Linked DNA regions of Acetivibrio cellulolyticus CD2. The main gene of each other region encodes a partner of the protein of the gene in region 2 in a complex. Links are inferred from orthologs where the notes say so. Each region holds a gene or a part of one and is shown on either strand. Other genes may lie near its edges. The genes, in order: ACECE_RS0201705 and smc.

Evidence for each region.
Region 1: the proteins of smc (region 2) and ACECE_RS0201705 are in contact, whole or in part, in a crystal structure (PDB 3ZGX), measured with the Bacillus subtilis proteins. The link is inferred for Acetivibrio cellulolyticus CD2 from one-to-one orthologs.

The regions. Positions count from the first base shown.
Region 1 is NZ_JH556651.1:324,836-334,616, reverse strand. The notes cover bases 118-2,842. They hold ACECE_RS0201705 (segregation and condensation protein A), read right to left. Parts: upstream 2,012-2,842; coding sequence 1,223-2,011; downstream 118-1,222. Other genes in these bases: trpS (tryptophan--tRNA ligase), read right to left, coding at 2,074-2,842; scpB (SMC-Scp complex subunit ScpB), read right to left, coding at 512-1,135; ACECE_RS0201715 (DUF2953 domain-containing protein), read right to left, coding at 118-416. Outside these bases: more of ACECE_RS0201715, read right to left, coding at 1-117; more of trpS, read right to left, coding at 2,843-3,063; ACECE_RS0201695 (site-2 protease family protein), read right to left, coding at 3,165-3,824; ACECE_RS0201690 (CBS domain-containing protein), read right to left, coding at 3,821-6,460; ACECE_RS0201685 (hypothetical protein), read right to left, coding at 6,545-7,270; ACECE_RS0201680 (energy-coupling factor ABC transporter permease), read left to right, coding at 7,581-8,642; ACECE_RS0201675 (DUF3842 family protein), read left to right, coding at 8,762-9,172; ACECE_RS0201670 (CooT family nickel-binding protein), read left to right, coding at 9,177-9,368; ACECE_RS0201665 (helix-turn-helix domain-containing protein), read left to right, coding at 9,519-9,781. UniProt on the Bacillus subtilis protein: Participates in chromosomal partition during cell division. May act via the formation of a condensin-like complex containing Smc and ScpB that pull DNA away from mid-cell into both cell halves.
Region 2 is NZ_JH556659.1:1,172,537-1,183,725, forward strand. Bases 3,629-7,761 are described here. They hold smc (chromosome segregation protein SMC), read left to right. Parts: upstream 3,629-3,988; coding sequence 3,989-7,561; downstream 7,562-7,761. Other genes in these bases: pdxA (4-hydroxythreonine-4-phosphate dehydrogenase PdxA), read left to right, coding at 3,629-3,874; ftsY (signal recognition particle-docking protein FtsY), read left to right, coding at 7,596-7,761. Also shown: fabF (beta-ketoacyl-ACP synthase II), read left to right, coding at 1-268; rnc (ribonuclease III), read left to right, coding at 426-1,133; ACECE_RS0225125 (elongator complex protein 3), read left to right, coding at 1,171-2,181; ACECE_RS0225130 (stage V sporulation protein S), read left to right, coding at 2,341-2,601; more of pdxA, read left to right, coding at 2,876-3,628; more of ftsY, read left to right, coding at 7,762-8,504; ACECE_RS0225150 (YdcF family protein), read left to right, coding at 8,520-9,176; ACECE_RS0225155 (hypothetical protein), read right to left, coding at 9,253-9,423; ACECE_RS0225160 (response regulator), read right to left, coding at 9,570-10,016; ACECE_RS0225165 (RNA polymerase sigma factor), read left to right, coding at 10,388-10,984; ACECE_RS0225170 (anti-sigma factor family protein), read left to right, coding at 11,006-11,189. UniProt on the Bacillus subtilis protein: Required for chromosome condensation and partitioning.

The DNA.
Region 1 (9,781 bases), on a different replicon or contig from region 2:
GTATGATGGGCATTATCTGCACCAATAGTAATATTAATGTCAATTTTGTTAATGTTCAGTCTGCATCTTAAGTATTTATATACCTTTCCCAGCAATACATCATATTTTTTATTGAAATTCCGGAATTCTTCAAACTTCCGTCTTATTTGGCGATACCCCATTTTCCCCGTTTTCTTTGATACATCCTTTTCCTTTTTTCCTTTTTCTTTTACTTTTCTAAACCAGATACCTTTTTTGCCTGCACCAACTTTTGGAATTTCAAATTTATACTTAATAAGTCCCTTCAGTACAAAAAAAGACACCACAAAATTGTCGTTAACGCCTTGCCTGTTATACTCTATAACTACATTAACCTTTATAAAACAAATTATTAAAAATACTAAGACCAATATAACCGTTATGATAGCAAATAACACAATACCACACCTCTTATTAGATATTTTTTCCTAATAAACAAAAAAAATACACACTAGTGTGTATTTTTTACATGTAATACTAAATATTAACTGTGTTATTCACTTTGACTTTCATCTGTACTTGTGTCAGTTGTGTCAGTTGTGTTAGTTGTATCAGTTGTCTCGTTATTTCCGTCCTCACCAAATTCTATCATCTCAGGAATCTCATTCATTTCAAATATCGGCAGATCACTGTCTGATTTGTAACCAAAGCTCCTGAAAAATTCTTCAGTTGTCTCGTATAATATAGGTTTACCGGGCGCATCCAACCTTCCGGCTTCCTTAACAAGGTTCTTTTCTATAAGTTTTGTGACAGCACTATCGGAATTAACTCCTCTAATCTGCTCTATCTTAGCTTTTGTAATAGGTCTGTTATAAGCTATAATCGATAATGTCTCAAATGCTGCCTGAGAGAGGCCGCTCTTTTGTTTTGGCTCAAATAAAACTTTCACATAATCGTATAATTCAGGCTTTGAACACAACTGATAGCCATTGCTTATCTCCCTGATGGCAATACCCCTTGAGGGGTTATTGTTATAATTAACGACCATGTTATTAATTACAAGCTTGGCAGCTTTTTTATCAACGCCTGCTATCTCACATATTTTTTCCAAAGATATTCTGTCGCCGGATGCAAAAAGAAGACCCTCTATTATTCCTTCAAGTTTTTTTAAATCCATGTGAGCTTTTCCTCCACATACAACAGTGCTTTTTTACTTTTAAAACCTTTCAGCTATGACTTTTGCATAGCACCAGTAATTTACAAATTAACTTTCAGCAGCAATCTTTTCCTCATCAAAATCCTCAAGGTTTTCATCCGTTCTTTGTACCACAATCTCAGCAAACTGAGAATTTTGTATAATTGAAACCTTTTTGAGCTTTGCCAGTTCCAGTATTGCCAAAAAGCCAGTTACAACTTCAAGCTTGGACTTGGTAGCCATTGAAAACAGGTCGGAAAACCTAAAGCATGTCTTATTTATAAGAGTTCTTATTACTTCCCTTATCTTACTTTTAAGAGATACTTTCTCAATCTGAAGTATTTGGGTCATCTTTCCAGTATTCCTGTTCATTTTTCTCTCATTGCGCTCAATGAGATTCACATATACTCTTTTAAGCTCATCATAGGAAAGTTCTATAGGCTCATCCGATTTTTTTATGTCGATTTCCTCGGGCTGCCTGTAACATACCTTTTCCCATTCTTTTTCCCTTACCTTTAATACTTCAGAAAACTGTTTGTACTTTTTGTACTCAACAAGTTTTAAAATAAGTTCTTCTCTTGGGTCAACCTCATCTTCCTTGTTTTGCTTGATACTTGGCAGCAGAAGTTTTGATTTAATATGAAGAAGTGTAGCTGCCATAAGTAGGAACTCACTTGCTACTTCCAAATCCATTTCCTGCATCTGAAAAAGATAGTCCATGTATTGATCTGTTATATCATTAATTGGGATATCATATATATCCACCTGATTCTTTTCAATCAGGTGGAATAGCAAATCAAACGGTCCTTCGAAATTTTGAATTTTTATTGTACATGCTTTTGATAATACACTTTCCAAAAAATCCACCACCACTCTAAAAGGATAGTAGAAACCACAATAAAACTCCTATGAAGATTTTATTACATAAAGTCAATCTTCATTGCGCTTCTTACATCTTCCATTGTTTTCTTTGCAGCTGCCTCTGCTCTTTTGTTTCCTTCGTGAAGTACTTCCTTTACAATCTCAGGTCTTTCAAGTATCTTCTGTCTTCTTTCATATATAGGCTCAAGGTACGAAGCCATTTTATCGGCAAGATTCCTCTTGCACTGAACGCAACCGATTTTTCCGCCTCTGCACTGTTCTTCAATCACAGGTATTTCACCTTCATTGAAGACCTTGTGGAACGAAAACACAGTACAAACTTCAGGGTGCCCGGGATCGTCCTTTTTAATTCTTGCAGGGTCGGTAACCATTGTACTTACCTTTTTCCTTACAACCTCAGGACTATCTGAAAGTGCTATCGTGTTTCCATAGCTCTTGCTCATCTTTCTTCCATCTGTGCCAGGCAGTACCTTCGCCTTGGTCAATATTGGCTGTGGCTCTGGGAAAACCTCTCCATAAAAGAAATTGAAACGCCTTGCAATCTCTCTTGTTAATTCAAGATGCGGCAATTGATCCTCACCAACCGGCACAAACCCTGCTTTGTAGACAAGGATATCCGCTGCCTGCAAGTTTGGATAACCCAAAAAGCCATAAGTTGTAATATTCTTGTCCTTTAGCTGATTTAACTGGTCCTTATACGTTGGGCAGCGTAAAAGCCATGAAAGCGGAGTAGTCATTGAAAACAGCAAGTGAAGCTCCGCGTGCTCCTTTACCTTTGACTGCAAAAATATTGTACACTTCTCCGGGTCAAGTCCTGCACTTATCCAATCTACAACCAAATCATTTATATTATTCTTAATTTCCGAAGTATCCTCATATCCAGTAGTCAAGGCATGCCAATCAGCAACAAAAAAGAAGCAATCATAATCGTCCTGTAATTTCACCCAATTCTCCAGAGCACCGAAATAATTCCCCAAATGTAATGCTCCTGTAGGTCTCATGCCACTTAATATTGTACCTTTTTTCACCACTAATTCACTCTCCTGTTGTTGATAATCACTTAGTGCATTTATAGATTATATCTTTTTTTTATTATAAAGTCTAATTAATTTTGAAAATACCCAAAAGCTTACATAAATAACCCAAGAATAGTTGAAACTAAATATAATATACCAGTTGCAACCGGAGAAATAATTAAATTTAGAATTCTTCCAAGTATACCGGTAAACATAAGAATTACAAAGCCTATTGTTATATAATTTTCATATTCCAACATCTTATAATAATGCCTTGAAGGTAAAAAACCGTAAAGTATCTTAGAACCGTCAAGAGGTGATACAGGAAGCATATTAAATATCCCAAGAGTGATATTCATACTAAATCCAACCTGGAAAACTTTATACAAAATATTCATTACAACATTGCTGTTATAATAACCTTTTGTTGCAAAATAAACATATGGAAATGCGAAAACAAAGCTCAAAAGCAGATTGGATAAAGGTCCTGCAAGACTTGTTATCATCATTCCCTTTTTACGGTCTTCGAAGTTTGTGGCATTTACTTGCACAGGTTTAGCCCAACCAAAAGATGTAAATAGGATCATTATTGTACCTAAAGGGTCCATGTGTTTTATTGGGTTTAGCGTGAGCCTGCCCTGATTTTTGGCAGTCGGATCTCCTAAAAGGTATGCTGAAAAGCCATGCGAAAACTCATGTAACGTAATGGACATTACAAACATTAAAATTGATATCACAAGCATCAAAGGTTGGCCTGGCAAGTAATTTATCATTTCTCTTTCTCCTCATCTAAAAGATTTATCTTAACATAATCTATTTCTTCACTACGAGTAAATATTTTACCATTAATTTTCTCTTTAAGCACTATTTCCAGAATTTTTTTAATCTGTGGACCGGGACTTATTCCAAGTTCCTGTAAATCTCTTCCTGTTATTTTAGTCTTTATATTACTTAAATTATTGGCATACAAAAGAACAGCACCTTTTAACATATCATCAAACATAAGACTTAGCATATATAGGCTTTCTAATGCTAACCCCTTAAACATGCAGTAAATCTCATAATTTGAAGGCTCCCCTCCGTTTAAAATTTCATGAAGCTTCAAGTCTCTTACCTTTGCGAACCGAAGTATTTCATCCCTATATTCTTTTGAAAGTCTGAATCTGTCTGACAAAACCGGAACATTTTCCATACAAACATCTGAATACAACACTAAAAGATATACAAGAATTTTATCAATATTTTTCTTATTAATCAAGCTGTTATAAAACTCATCATAATGCTTATCCGATTTTTCCATTAGCATTTTAAGCCTATCAGAGAGCATTATTTCCGGATAAATTTTTTCGAGCAATCCCAGTTCCTGCATCCTCTCAAGCATTATAACCGTATTTTTTTCCTTGAGCATATAAAAGAATTCAGAATTAATTCGCTCTCTGCTTAACTTGTCCAAAACATCAGAGTTTATAGCATCTATTGCAAATTCTTCAGTTTTTTCATCCATCTTAAAACCATATCTCTGTTCAAACCTGACAGCCCTTAGAATTCTAGTCGGATCTTCAATAAAACTGAAATTGTACAATATTCTTATAATGCCATCGTATAGATCCCTTCTGCCCCCATAAAAGTCAACAATCTTTCCGAACTCTCTGCCATTTAACTTCATAGCAATACAGTTGATGGTAAAATCCCTTCTGAAAAGATCGTCTTTTATAGATCCTCTTTCTACGCTAGGAAGCGCTCCCGGGAATTCATAATATTCCTTTCTGGCAGTTACTATATCAATTTTTAAATCTTCAGCAAGTACTGCGTAAGCAGTCTGAAACTTTTCATACTCTGTCAGAACTGCTTTTGAAGTCTCTGCAAACTTTCTGGCAAAAGCTATTGCATCACCTTCAACAACAATATCTATATCAAGGTTTTCAACACCAAGTATCAGATCTCTTACAAAGCCCCCGACCACATAAATGCTGAAGCCCTCCAAATCGGCAACTTTGCCTGCAAGTGCCAAAACTTCCCTTACATTCGGCGGCAGTTCATCTAACTTGTAAGAAAGATTTTCACTGGTATATTCCTTTCCTATCTCGCTTCCTTCGCTTCCCGGTTTATGTCTCTTTTGATACTTTCCTCCGTAAAGGGTTCTTATTACATCGGTACGCGTTACTATACCTATCATTTCATTATCTTTTAGAACAGGAAGCCTTCCAATGTCATGTTCTGCAAACAATTCCCGTACCTCTTTTATCGGCTCTTTAAAGTCTATGGTAACTACCTTTTTTGACATATACCCTTTAACTGGAGATTGTCCATATCCGTGAACCCTTGCCTTGTCTATATCCCGCCTTGAAATAATTCCTGCAATCTTATTCCCGCTAACTACAGGCATCCCGGAGTGTCCAAACTTTATCATAATATCGTAAGCCTCATCTATAGTTGTATCTTCCGGCACGGTTTTTACAGGCGAACTCATTATATCCTTGGCCATAATAATTGGTCTTACATTTTCCCTAAGCACTGCCTTTATATTTGAGCTTATTTTTTGCAGATCCCTTTCGTCAGATTTTGCCGAACCTGCACCTTTGTGACCGCCGCCTCCGATTAATTTCATTATTATGCTCAAATCAATCTCTTCTGTGATGCTTCTTCCGATTATATAAGTTTTGTGCCCCATCCTCATAATGGAAAACAGGGCATCCAAATCCCGTTCCTCCAATATCTTTCTGGTAAGATATGCGGCATCATCAACATATTCCTCCATCTCAACCAACGAAAACCCGACTTCAAATCCATTAACACAATCAATTACAATATTCTTATTAAGCAGTTGCGACAATTCCCGCTGCCCTGTCGACAGGCGGTTTATAATCAGACTCTCAATAACCGAAAGATTGGCCTCCTTTTCAAGTAAATATCCAAGAGCATGCGCATCCCTTGAAGTAGTACCAGAAAAGATCAGTGAATTTGTATCCACATAAATTCCCAGTGCAAGAATTGTCGCCTCTACAGGAGATATATCAATTCCTTTTTCCATCAGCTCTTCTATAAGAATAGTTGTATTTGCCCCAACCTCTTCAATTTTCATGGCTGCAGAAGAAATTTCATCCTCACACAATATGTGGTGATCGTAAATAATAACTTCAATCCCCGGTTTTGCAACGTATTCTTTAAACTTACCAATTCTAGCTGTCGAATGGGTGTCAACAATTATTATCCTGGTGAGCTTTTCACATTCAACATCACCCGACTCAATAAAGTTGAAAACATCCATGTACATATTTATAAATTCTCGTACCTCTCTGCCGATATTACCCGGAAGAACCAATTGCGCCTCAGGATACAACTTTCTAGCCGCAATCATTGATGCAAGACAGTCAAAATCAGTATTGTTATGTCCTATAATTATCTCCATTAATTTCTCTCCACAGTTATAATCATTGCTTAATAATACACTATTATATCACTTTGTGAAAATGTACTCTATTCAAAGTACTCTTTACACAGGCAGGTTCAATATAATATATCCGCCTGCTACCAGACTAATACTATTTGCAAACCAAACAAATGCAACTTTTCTCAATTGTGAGTGTTCTTTCACAAAAATCGGGAATGCTATTGATTCAGAAAAAAACACCAAAAATTCGCCAAGTATAAGTGAAAGCATTATTGTATAACTGGCTAATGGAGAAAAACAATTAAGCAAAATATTCAAAGCCCCTTGCGTGACAATATTTATTACCAAAAAAGCAACCCATGACTTTTTACGCCTGAAGCCCATTAAATAAAATATAATTCCCTCTATTATGAGTGTTAACATTATACGTAATCCCACTAATAAGATTGATCTCGATAATAGTTTTCCTGGATAAAGGGTCTTATTTTTCAAGTCAAGTGTAAAGACATTGTTATAAGACTTAAGCGGTTTATCTATAGGTATTTCAAAAGTCTCATCATCATTTTTAATTTTTAATGTATGATTAGCTATAGTGCTCAGTTCTCTTGGATAAAATATGTAATATGATTCAACACCCTTATCTACAATTTTAGCTTTAGAATATCCGGTTCCTGAACCAATGCCTATTTCAAAGTTATCCGGTGCATTTGACACTATTATCAATATTGATGGAGGTCCTGCAGAATTGCCAAAACAAACACAGGAAAATAAAAGTATAAATAAAACTGTTATAATATTAACCGATATCATTTTATTAAGTTTATTCATATGTATCACCTCGTTAAAATAATATTAATTGTATCATATCATCCAATAGAGTTGAACAAAATCCATTCCAGATTGTCACATATTTCCCTTATAATCATTTGTCATCGGTAGGTTTAATTGTGTCAAATTGTGTCATTACTTCTATTGACTTAACAAGCATGCTGTGATATATTGACCTTTAGAAATTAAAGCTATGAAGGCTTTTATATTAATATTATTGTTTTATAATTAAACTTTGGGACGAACCCAGAAAAGCGGCTTTAGAAGGAGCTCTTTTTTGGGTTTATTATTTTCTAAGGAGATGATTTTAATGCATATGGCCGATGCCTTGATATCACCTGTTGTTGGTGGAACTATGCTGGCCGCTGCTGTTGGAGTTGCAGCTTACTCAATTAAGAAGATCCGTTATGACCTTGATGAAAAGAAAATTCCTTTAATGGGGGTAATGGGAGCTTTTGTTTTTGTGTCTCAAATGATTAACTTTACCATACCTGGAACAGGTTCGAGCGGACATCTTGGCGGAGGTTTGCTTCTTGCAATATTGCTTGGTTCGCATGCAGGATTTCTGACAATGGCATCTGTTCTATTAATTCAGGCACTGTTTTTTGGAGATGGAGGTTTACTCGCTTATGGTTGTAACTTGTTTAATCTAGGCTTCTATACGTGCTTTATTGCGTATCCATTAATATATAAATGTTTTACAAGAAAAACCACTAATTCAAAGAAAATTTTTGCAGCATCTATGGTATCTGCAATAGTTGGACTTCAAATTGGATCTTTTAGCGTTGTACTTGAAACTCTTTTATCCGGAAAGACTGAATTGCATTTTGGAGCATTTCTACTGATGATGCAGCCTATCCATCTTGCAATAGGAGTGGTTGAAGGATTTGCGACAGCAACAGTTGTGACGTTTGTATGGAAAGCAAGACCTGAAATTATCGAAAATGCTGCTATTGGTAAATCACATGGAAACATATCCACTAAAAAGCTTTTGATAGGACTTGCAGCTGCTGTTATTATAGTTGGTGGAGCTCTTTCCTGGTTTGCTTCAGCAAATCCCGATGGTTTGGAATGGTCTATAGAAAAGACTGTCGGTACAGAGGAACTTGAATCATCCGATAAAATTCATAAAATAATATCTGAAATACAGGAAAAAACAGCATTTTTACCTGATTACGGATTTAAAACGGATGAAAAGTCAGAAGAAACATCCGAAAAGACCATTGGATCAAATGAAGAGGCATGGCCTGCCATGAATGCAGGAACCAGCGTTTCTGGTATTGTTGGAGGCATATTGACACTAGCACTAATAGCATCGACCGGAATAATCATTATTTTTATAAAAAGACGGAAAAATCGAGCATCTGCTTAACATAAGTAAGGGACAGTTTAGAATTTTGGAGATACTTTTTTGTATCTCCAAATTTTTTGCAAAAATCGAATGGAATATAATATAATAAGTAATATAATGATTTGGTTAGGGGGCTAAATATGCGCATTGCAGTTATAGATGGTCAAGGCGGAGGTATGGGAAAAACTATAGTAGAAAAATTGAGGTTAGAGTACGGGCATAATTTGGAAATACTTGCACTTGGAACCAATGCCTTAGCTACAGCTCTAATGCTTAAAGCAGGTGCTAATGAAGGTGCATCCGGAGAAAATGCAATAATTTATAATTCAACAAGAGTAGATGTGATTATGGGTCCGATAGGCATAATTGCTGCAAATTCAATGCTCGGGGAACTAACTCCAGCAATAGCTAAAGCAATTGCAGAAAGTCCTGCAAAAAAAATACTGATACCAATGAATAAATGCAATATTCAAATTGCAGGTGTTAAAAATGAGCCATTTCCGCATCAGGTTGATAGTGCTATAATATTATTAAAAGAATATATGGGGTGATAATATGTGTGAAGCAAATGTATATATAATTAATAAAGATGGCGATGAAGAGCTTGTTCTAGAGTCTGTAGACAAGATCCTACCCAGAGACGGCATAATTGAACTCGAAAATGTATTCTGTGAAAGAAAAACTATAAAAGGGAAAATTAAAGAGATGGCTCTTGTCGATCATAAAATTATTATCGAAGAATTTTAAATTTTCTTCGAAATTTTTTTTAAATATGATATAATTCAAACAACGTTTAAGTTAATGAATTGCTGAAATATAACTTCAGCAGTAATTTCAGCATTCCTAAATGGATTTTAGTGCTGATTTTCATATTTCGTCAGAAAGGAACGTGCTCCTATGAATGAAAAAGTAAGGGATATTGCAGCTAGAATCAAAGGTTTAAGATTGCTTTCAGGGATATCTGAAAAGGAAGCTGCTCAAAAATTAGGGTTATCTTTTGCGGATTTTCAAAAATATGAGAATGGTGAAGATGATATTCCAATAAGCATTTTATATGAAATTGCAGACTTTTACTGTGTAGACTTAACTGAGGTTCTAACCGGGGTTTCTCCAAAGCTCCACGATGTATGTTATTTAAAAAAAGGCGAAGGTTTAAAAGT
Region 2 (11,189 bases):
TGCAAAGAAACTTGCTGTAAGCTCAACTAAGTCTATGACAGGACACCTTCTTGGAGCTGCTGGAGCAGTTGAAGCAATTATAACAGCTCTCTCATTGAAAGAAGGATATTTGCCTGCTACAATCAATTATAAGACTCCTGACCCTGAATGTGATTTGGATTATGTTCCTAACCAAGGCAGGAAATCGGAAATTAAGTATGCCTTATCAAATTCATTGGGATTTGGTGGACACAATGCAACCATTGTTCTAAAAAAATATCAGGATTGATTTTCATAACTATCAGGTTTATAATTGCAGGGGGCGGATACTATCCGTTCCCTGTAAAATTTTTTTGATAAATTATTTAAGTTATGTCTGGATACCATAGTATATATTTTTATATTTCCTAAATGTATAGTATAGTGTCCGGAAGATTGGAGTTGCAATGGTGAATAGAGATTCCTTAATGCATAATATAGAGAGTTTTGAAAAGATAATAAAATATGAATTTAAAGATAAGGATAACTTGGTCTTAGCTTTGACACACAGTTCTTATGCAAATGAATATAAAAGCGAAAAGTTGATTAGCAATGAGCGTTTGGAGTTTTTGGGAGACTCTGTGCTAAGTGTAGTTATAAGTGAAAATATTTATAAGAATTACTCTCACCTCTCTGAAGGAGAAATGACTAAATTTAGGGCAAATGTTGTTTGTGAAGCTTCGTTGGAAAACTGTGCAAATAACTTAAGTATTGGTCAATATCTTCTACTTGGCAAGGGAGAGGAAATTACAGGAGGAAGAACAAGGACATCTATACTTTCAGATGCGATGGAAGCATTAATTGGGGCAATTTATCTTGACGGTGGTTTGGAAAGTGCGAAAAGCTTTGTTTTAAGCCAGATGGAAAAGTTTATAGATGATTCAATTAAAGGCGAAATATTTATGGATTATAAAACACAGCTTCAAGAGATTATTCAGAAAAATAACGATCAAAAAGTTACCTATGAGATTATTGATGAAAAAGGTCCGGATCACAGTAAAATATTTGTTTCCCAGGTTAAACTTGATGATAAAGTTATTGGTGTTGGAGAAGGTCGTACAAAGAAAGAAGCTGAGCAGATGGCAGCAAAGACTTCTCTGAAAAAAATAACATGATTATTGATGTGCTTTATAGTGTGGGAGGAATGATAATTTGAAGCATGTTGTTATACCAGTTTTCATACCACATAAAGGTTGTCCTTTCGATTGCATATTTTGTAATCAGAAGAATATCAGCGGTCAAAAGGAAGAGGTTACTGAAAGCTCAATGCGTTCTGTTATTGAGTCGCATTTGGATACGATTGGTAATGATGCTTTTGTAGAGATAGCTTTTTTTGGAGGAAGTTTTACCGGTATCGCCAGAGAAGAGCAGATTAAATTTCTGGAGATAGCCAACGAGTATATAGATAAAGGATATGTCAGGAGTATAAGGATATCAACAAGGCCCGATTATATTAATGAGGAGATATTAGATTATTTAAAGCTTTACAAAGTATCAACAATTGAGCTTGGAGTCCAAAGCCTTGATAGTGAAGTGCTTGAAAAAAGTACTAGAGGACATAGTGTTGATGATGTTATAAAGGCATCAAAGAGTATTAAAGAAAACGGTTTTGTACTTGGAATTCAGACAATGATAGGTCTGCCCGGTGATGATTTTGAAAAAGCGGTTAAAACGGCTAAAAAGGTAGTAGAGCTAGCACCGCAAATAGTAAGAATATATCCGACTCTGGTAATAAAAGAAACCTATTTAGAGAAAGCTTACAAAATTGGGCAATATGCACCGCTGAATCTTGAGGATGCTGTTGAGTTATGTGCAAGGCTGATGGACGTATATGAGCGTAATAAGATAAATGTTATAAGAGTTGGATTGCAGCCAACTGATAGTATTTGTGACGGAGGAGATGTAGTAGCTGGACCTTTTCATCCTGCATTCAGACAGCTTGTTGATTCTAGGCGTGCTCTAAACGGTATTGAAAGCATTATTGTTAGAAATAAGCTTGGTGACAAGAAAAGTCTGACAATATTAGCCGATAAGGTTGATATATCAAATATTATAGGTCAGAAGAAGTTTAATATCAAATATCTTAAAGAGAAGTATGGATATATGGAAATAAAGGTTTATCCACAGGGACATGTATGTGAACTTTATGATGTAAAATATTAATTTTGTGATATTGTGGGTTGTTTTGGAATGGTATAAAATAATAATAAGATTATATGTTAGAGATATAAATGACCATAGAATGGTTAACATAATTAGAGATAGAATTGTTATAATTTTAGAATTATATAATTTTCATAATTTATGGAGGAGGAAAAGTGTATGGAGGTATTAAAGGTATCAGCTCAATCGCAGCCAAAAATGGTAGCAGGGGCCTTAGCAGCAATCTTAAGGGGCAAATCAAATGCAGAAATTCAAGCAGTAGGAGCCGCAGCAGTGAATCAAGCAATTAAAGCAATTGCAATTACTAGAGGGTTTGTAGCACCAAATGGAATTGACATTATAACAGTTCCAGCTTTTTCATCTATTACTATTGACGGTGAAGAAAGGACGGCAATTAAGTTCCTTGTAGAGCCTAGATAGAATCAAAGTAAAGTGTAATTTGAAGCTGTTCTTAATTAAGAACAGCTTTTTTATGTTTAAGAAATTATGGTGGCTTTATATTTTTTTCATGTATGATATTCGCTTTTTGTGAAATATAAGGTATAGTATAGAGTTATTGATGACCAGACTCCACCTACTGTTTCGAGTCAGTTAAAGATATGAAAGAAAACGAAATGTCAGTAATTAGTATTGGCACTACCAGTTTTTTGTTTTGATGATAAGTATAGGATACAATATATGGGAGGAGTTATTGATGAACAAGCCAATTATTGGAGTACCAATTGGAGATCCGGCAGGAATTGGTCCTGAAATTACAGTTAAAGCACTTAAAGAAAAAAGTATATATGAGGAATGCTGCCCTGTTGTTATAGGAAGCAGGGATGCAATAACAAAAGCTTTGACGGTGTGTGGGTTGAAATCTGAATTAGATGTAGTGCAAAGTTTTGAGAGCATGAATCCGAGCCCCGATAAGATATACTTAATAAGTGAGGAGACCGTAGATACTTGTAAGATTGAATATGGAAAAGTTCAGGCTTTAGGTGGAGAAGCAGCATTCAATTATATAAAAAAGTCAATTGATTTGGCGCTAGATGGCAAAATTGATGCGGTTGTTACAACTCCAATAAATAAAGAGTCATTAAAAATGGCAGGTGTTGACTATATAGGACATACTGAGATTTTTGCAGGGCTCACCAATACTAATGATCCGTTAACTATGTTTGAGGTTGGGTCGTTAAGAGTTTTTTTCCTGAGCAGGCATGTATCACTGCGGAAAGCGTGTGACATGATTACAAAAGAACGGGTTTTAGACTATATTATCAGGTCATCTAAAGCGCTTAACATGTTGGGAATAAAGGATGGAACTATCGCGGTTGCAGGGCTTAATCCACACTGTGGGGAGCACGGCTTATTTGGAGATGAGGAAAGGCATATTGAAGCTGCGGTAGAAGCTGCTGTTCGAATGGGCTATAAGGTTGTAGGTCCTATTGGAGCAGATTCGGTTTTTTATCTTGCGTATAAAGGAAGGTATGATGCTGTATTGTCGCTCTATCATGATCAGGGACATATTGCGACAAAAACGCTTGATTTTGAGCGAACAATAGCCATAACTATAGGCCTTCCGTTTTTGAGGACATCTGTTGATCATGGTACAGCCTTTGATATTGCCGGGACTGGAAAAGCGAGTCATATAAGCATGACAGAGGCAATTTTGACGGCTTCGAAATATTCTCAAAGCTATAGACACAGGTAGCAATATCTATTGATAAAAAAAAAAATTATGTTAAAATTAATAGGTATATTTGTTTATAGCAAAATTGTACCTATCCCAAAAGAAGATTTTTAATAAAGATACCGGGGTGTTCTAATGCATTTAAAAAGGCTTGAGATACAGGGATTTAAATCGTTTGCAGATAAAATAAATCTTGAATTCAATTCAGGTATTACAGCCGTTGTCGGTCCTAATGGAAGTGGCAAGAGCAATATTTCCGATGCAATCAGATGGGTTCTGGGAGAGCAAAGTGCCAAAACATTAAGGGGAGGAAAGATGGAAGATGTCATCTTTGCCGGCACAGAACACAGAAAACAGTTGGGGTTCGCTGAAGTTTCTCTGACTATTGACAATGCAGATCATTCTCTGCCCCTTGATTATAGTGAAGTGACTATAACCAGACGTGTATACCGCTCAGGAGAAAGTGAGTATCTTATAAACAAAACTTCCTGCCGTCTTAAGGATGTCTATGAACTATTTTTAGATACTGGTATCGGTAAGGATGGTTACTCCATTATCGGACAAGGTAGAGTTGATGAAATATTAAGTACAAAATCGGAGGAAAGACGACACCTTTTTGAGGAAGCCTCCGGTATTATGAAGTATAAGGTAAGGAAGCTTGAAGCTGAGAAAAAACTTGAGCTTACAAGGCAGAATCTGGTTAGGATAAACGATATCATAACTGAACTTGAAACCCAGTTGGAACCTTTGAGGCAACAATCAGATGTAGCAAAGAGGTATCTGAATTTAAGAGATACCCTTAAGGAATTAGAAGTAAATGTGTATATTGAGAATATTTCTAAGTTTAAGGAAAAGATAAAGGAATTTGAAGAAAGCTATATTTCCATTAAGGATAATATCGATAGTGACAATAAGAAGCTTGAAGATATAACCTTGTTAAATCAAAAGAAGCTTGTGCTGTTGAAAGAGCTTGAGACAAAGCTGGATAATTCAAGGCAGGAGTTCTATAACCTTGAGAACGGCTTAGAGAAATGTAATTCTGAAATTAAGCTAAATGATGAGAAAAAGAGTAATCTTTCATCGAATATATCAAGGCTTGACGGAGAAATTGACGAGGTAAACGAAAAGCTTGAAAGTATAGCAAAAGAAGAAGTTACAAGAAATGAAAAAATCAAGTATTTGAATGAAAGGCTTGAGGACTACAATGGCAAACTGGAAGAAGCGGATAAAAAGCTTCAGGCCGTTCTTGCTACTTTAGGCGAACATGAAAGGTATATTGAAAATCTGAAGTCGAGCATTATGGACAAGTTAGATCTTCAGTCCGATAAAAAGACACAGATAAACAATGTTAAAAACCATATAGAGGTTATTAATAAGAGAAAGTCAAGTATAGCTGATGAAGTTGTACAGCTTACACTGGAAAAAGACCGGGAAGGTATGAGGAAAGAAGACCTTTCCGATAGCATTTCGAAGACGAATGAGCTGATAAAAGGCGCGAAAAACAGACTTGAGACCTTAAATACTAAGAAAGGCGAGTATGGGCAGACCCTCGAAAGTGAAAGGAAAAAACAGAATACCGTCAAATCGGATATTCAATTTAAAACTTCCAGGCAAAAGATGCTTAAGGATATGGAAAGAAACCTTGAAGGATACAATAGAAGTGTTAAAGTGGTATTGCAGGCGTGCCAGCAGTCGCCGCAATTCGGTAAAGGTATTCATGGTGCTTTAGCACAGCTTGTTAAGGTTGATGGTAAGTATGAAACTGCAATAGAGATGACTCTTGGCGGGGCGCTTCAAAACATTGTAACAACAAGCGAAGAAGATGCCAAGAGGGCAATTGAATATTTAAAAACAAACAAGCTTGGAAGGGCGACTTTCCTTCCTATTTCCTCAGTCAATGGAAAGAGCTTTGATAGTAATACATTGAATGATATAAAAAGGCAGGATGGTTTTATTGGTGTTGCATCCGACTTGATTTCCTATAGTCCTGAGTATAGAGGCATTATATTGAGTTTCTTAGGAAAGGTTGTTATTGTTGATACACTCGATTCTGGAATAAAAATGGCTAGAAGATTTGGTTACAATTTTAGAATAGTTACGCTTGAGGGCGATATTCTAAGTACTACGGGATCTATGTCCGGAGGAAGTAAGGAGCATAGGGAATCTGGAATATTGAGCAGAAACAGGGAAGTACAGGAGCTTGATGAGGCACTTGTAAGACTTAAGGCGGAAGACGAAGCTTTAGATAAAAATATTAATGAGATTTCCCAAAAGCTTGAGAGTGTTATAAATGATGTTTCAATTGAGGAAGGAAGCCTTAAGAATAATGAACTTGTAAAAATCAGAGATGAAAGTCATTTAGCTCAGATAGAGGATAACATAAGGAGAACAATTGCTAGGATAGAAATGCTAAAGCAAGAGAAGGAACAACTTGCCAGACAGGAACAGAATACAGAGACTGAGCTTTCAAAATATGTTGAAGAGTTAAATCAGATTGAAAATGATATTGCTGAGACGAAAAGGGTTGTCGCGGAGTATCAGGACAAGCATAAGGAAGGACAATCTACCCGTGATGCTTTGCATACAGATATTACTGATTATAAGATTTCTGTAAATTCAATTTTAGAGAGTATTGCAGGTGTAAAGGAAGCTCTCGATAGAATTCTAACTGAAAGGGATAGCTTGACTAAAAGCGTTGAAAGAAAGAAAGCTGAGAAGATAAAAAATGCAGAAGAGGTCAAATCGCTAGATGAGAAAAATGAGGGTTTGAAACTTTTGATTAAAGGGTATGAAGAAGAAAAATCAGGAAAGACTTTTGAGATAGACAGAACAGTTGAGGAAAGGAAAGTTCTTGAGGAAGAGTCTCAAGATATTATTAAGCAAATAACCGATATTAATAAAAACATTCTTCTCATGCAGGAAGAATACAACCGTATGGAGGTAAAAAAGGCGAAGATAGAGTCTGAAATGGAGTCAATCCAGAACAGAATGTGGGATGAGTACGAACTTACCTTTACAAATGCTTTAGAGTTCAAGAAGGATATTGGAAACCTTCCTCAGGCTCAAAGGCAGATTAACGAGATAAGAAGTGAGATAAAGGACTTAGGGCCTGTTAATGTTTCTGCTATTGAAGACTATATAAAGACTAAGGAACGTTTTGAGTTTATGTCGGTTCAGAGAAACGATATGGAAATGGCCGAGGAAAAACTCCATAAGGTTATCATGGAAATGGTTACAATTATGAAACGCCAGTTTATGGAGCAGTTTAAGCTTATTAATGATAATTTTAATATGGTATTTAAAGAACTCTTTGACGGAGGCCGTGCAGAACTTATCCTCTTGGATAAGGAAAATGTGCTGGAAAGCGGTATAGAAATTGAAGTTCAGCCGCCGGGGAAAAAGCTGCAGAATCTCATGTTGCTGTCAGGAGGAGAAAGGGCGTTTACTGCAATTGCACTTTTGTTTTCCATATTAAGGTTAAATCCTACACCTTTCTGCGTACTTGATGAGATCGAAGCAGCGCTGGATGATGCGAATGTTTACAAATTTGCTCAATACCTGAAAAAATACTCGCATCTGACACAGTTTGCAGTTATCACACACAGGAAAGGAACTATGGAGGCTTGCGATACTCTCTATGGTGTTACCATGCAGGAGCATGGGGTTTCAAAAATTGTGTCGTTAAAAATGGGCGAAAAGGTAAGCTAAGGAATAGCTGGAATATTGAATGGAGGACATAAATATGGGGTTTTTTGACAAACTAAAAGAGGGACTTAAGAAAACAAAGAATGTAATTACCGAGAGAATAGACCAGGTTTTGGTTTCGTTTGGGAAGATTGATGAAGAGTTGTTTGAAGAACTGGAAGAAGTTCTTATAACATCAGATGTTGGTGCGGAAACAAGTCTAAGGATTATCGAGGATATTAAGAAGAAGGTTAAGGATAACAAGGTTACTGATCCTCTTAAAGTTAAAGGGTTGTTAAAAGAGGAGTTATCAGAGATACTTTCAAAGGAAAGCACAGAATTAAATATAAAAACTACTCCTAGTGTTATTGTAGTAGTGGGAGTAAATGGGGTAGGCAAGACTACTTCTATAGGGAAAATTGCAAATCAACTCAAACAAAGCGGCAAGAAAGTTGTTATGGCGGCAGGCGATACCTTTAGGGCTGCTGCAATAGATCAACTTGAAATCTGGGCTGACAGAGTAGGCGTAGATTTAATAAAACACGCAGAAGGTGCAGATCCTGCTGCTGTCATATACGATGCTGTACAGTCAGTCAAGGCAAGAAAAGCAGATGTATTGATCTGTGATACTGCGGGAAGGCTTCATACCAAGAAGAATTTGATGGATGAATTAAAAAAAGTATTTCGTATTATAGAGAGGGAATTACCCAACGCTTCAATGGAAGTACTTCTTGTGCTTGATGCAACAACAGGTCAAAATGCCATTGTTCAGGCCAAGACTTTTGCAGAAGTATCCCCGGTGTCTGGTATTGTGCTGACAAAGCTTGATGGGACTGCTAAAGGCGGGATTGTTATTGCTGTTTCTTCAGAGCTTAAAATTCCAGTTAAGCTTATTGGTGTAGGTGAGCAGATGGATGACCTTCAGAGGTTTAATTCAGAAGAATTTGTTGAAGCCCTGTTTTCATAATTATAAGGAGCAAGCATGAATACAGAAATAGAAGTATTGGCAAAAGTTTTATGGGACTATCACCATATGAATCATGCATTAACTAGTGCTGATTTAATAATTGTACTTGGAAGTCATGATACTCGTGTGGCCCAAAGGGGAGCGGAGCTTTATCTTAAAGGCTTTGCTCCTTTTATTGTAATTTCGGGGGGCTTAGGGAAGATAACAAAACATTTATGGAATATGACGGAAGCTGAAAAATTTGCGGAAATTGCATGTAGTATGGGAGTGCCTGAAGAAAAAATAATCCTGGAAACAAGATCAACGAATACAGGAGAAAACATATTATTTACCAGGGAGTTAATTTTAGATAGGAATCTAAATATTAATTCAATTATTACTGTTAATAAGCCATATATGGAGAGAAGAACTTATGCGGCTTTCAAAAAATTTTGGAATGTTAATGATGTAATGGTAACTTCTCCTCAATTTGAGTTTAAGGAATATCTTGAGGCATATACCGATGGAAAGATTACAAAGGAAGAAATAATAAGTATTATGGTTGGAGATTTACAGCGTATTAAGGTCTATGCAGAAAAAGGGTTTCAGATACAGCAGGACATTCCTGAAAATGTATGGGAAGCATTTGATAAACTGGTTGAATTGGGTTTTAAAAAACATTTGATAAAATAGCGCGGAATGTTTCAGAAAATTATGTATAATACAAAGGAAGGACTGGAGAATAATAACTCCAGCCCTTGAAAATTCCTTAGTGATCATTGCGGTGTTCGACAAGGTCAATAGCTCCAAGAACTATATGTGCCAGACCAAAGCCGGCAACCCCCCACTTTATTTTAGCTGGTAAAGGTTTTATAGATAAGCCGGTTGCAGTTACAACAGTCCCAAGGACTGTGGGAATCATGCCTTCGCGGATTTTCATATATTTATCCTCCTAAAAAAATAGAATTCTATAGAGGATATTTTGCGTAATTTATCGTATATAATGTTTAGGAATTTATGGTCTATTAGAAAAAGATGTCCTTTTAAAACAGACTTTCTAAAAATTTATTTTCGAATTTTAAGGGTTTAAATGTTTTTAGTAGTTGATAGAGTATCTATAATCTTTGTGGCTTTATTAAGATCGCTTATGAGGTTTCTATGTTTTACTGCTGTCTTAATCTTATTTACCAGTATAAGCCTGTTTATATGGTCAAGTGGCTTGATAATATAGTCAAATACATCATATTCAAGAATTTTCTCGATGTTTTCAACGCCATCCAGGCTTGAAGTGACAATTATCGGAATTTCTTTGTAAAATGGAGTTTTTGAGAATACCTTCATAAACTCGTAACCATCCATAACAGGCATGACCATATCAAGGAGGATTAGATCGATATTGCGGCTTTCTAGAAGCTCTAAAGCTTCACGGCCATTAAGTGCTGAGACAATATTATACCTTTCTTTATAGAGGTAGTTTCTAATTATTGCATTATCAAGAACATTGTCATCTGTTACTAAAATTGTATTTATCATACTATTAGCTCCTTTTGATTTGAGAAATTTGCGAAGCAAATGTTCTAAAACCGGAAGGGACCAAACGTCCCTGAGATTATTGTAACTTGATTATATGCTATAATTTATTATTCTACGTTTTATAATAAAAATCCTTTGTAATAATATGTAAATTGAGTAATATTACGTTTATATGAATTATTTTTTGTACTAGTTCAAATAAGCATAAAAAGAATGTATAATATGTTTTGATGAGGCAAGAGATTTGGTCAGATAAGGCTGGAACGTGAAATTGTAGCCAAACATATATTTTCAGCATTCCTAAATTCGAGCAGGACTATATGTTTCGAGATTTTTTATTCTTTTAAAGCCTAGGGGGTGAGACTGCCAGCATGAGTGAGAAGGAAAGAAATTTAGTTGAAAAATCCAAATCAGGGGATGTTGAAGCTTTTGAACAGCTTATTGAAAGTTGTCAAAAAAAAGTGTTCAATATAGCTTATAGAATGATAGGAAACTATGATGATGCTAATGAATTGGCACAGGAAGTTTTCATAAAAGCTTTCAGATCTATAAAAAAATTTAAAGGTGATTCGTTGTTTTCAACATGGATTTATAAAGTTACAGCAAATGTATGTCTCGATGAGATACGCAGAAGAAAAAAGAAAATGGTAGTATCATTAGATGAAGAAATTGAATACAGCGATGGTGAAGTGAAGAGGCAGATAGCGGATAATGCTCCAACTCCGGATATAGCAGCAGAGACTAATGAGGTAAAAAACGCTGTGAACAAGTCAATACAAGAACTTCCTGAGGATTATAAGAGTATAATTATTCTAAGGGATATACAGGGATTTAGTTATGAGGAGATTTCGAAGATATTCAATTGTCCCGAAGGAACGGTAAAATCAAGGATTAACAGGGCAAGGCAGGCTCTTAAAAAAATTCTTCAGGGGAAAAAGGAACTTTTGAACGAAAAATTCGTCAAATAATATATGAAGGGAGGGATGGCTATGAAAAAATGTGATGAGATTTTAGAATTATTGTCATTATATATAGATGATGAACTTGACGAAGTTAGAGCACATATGGTGCAAGAGCATATTGAATCTTGCAGCCATTGCAAAAGTGAGTTTGAACAACTATATGAAGTTGTAAAAATGTGTAAAAATGTTGATGAAGTTGAGCTGCCGGAGA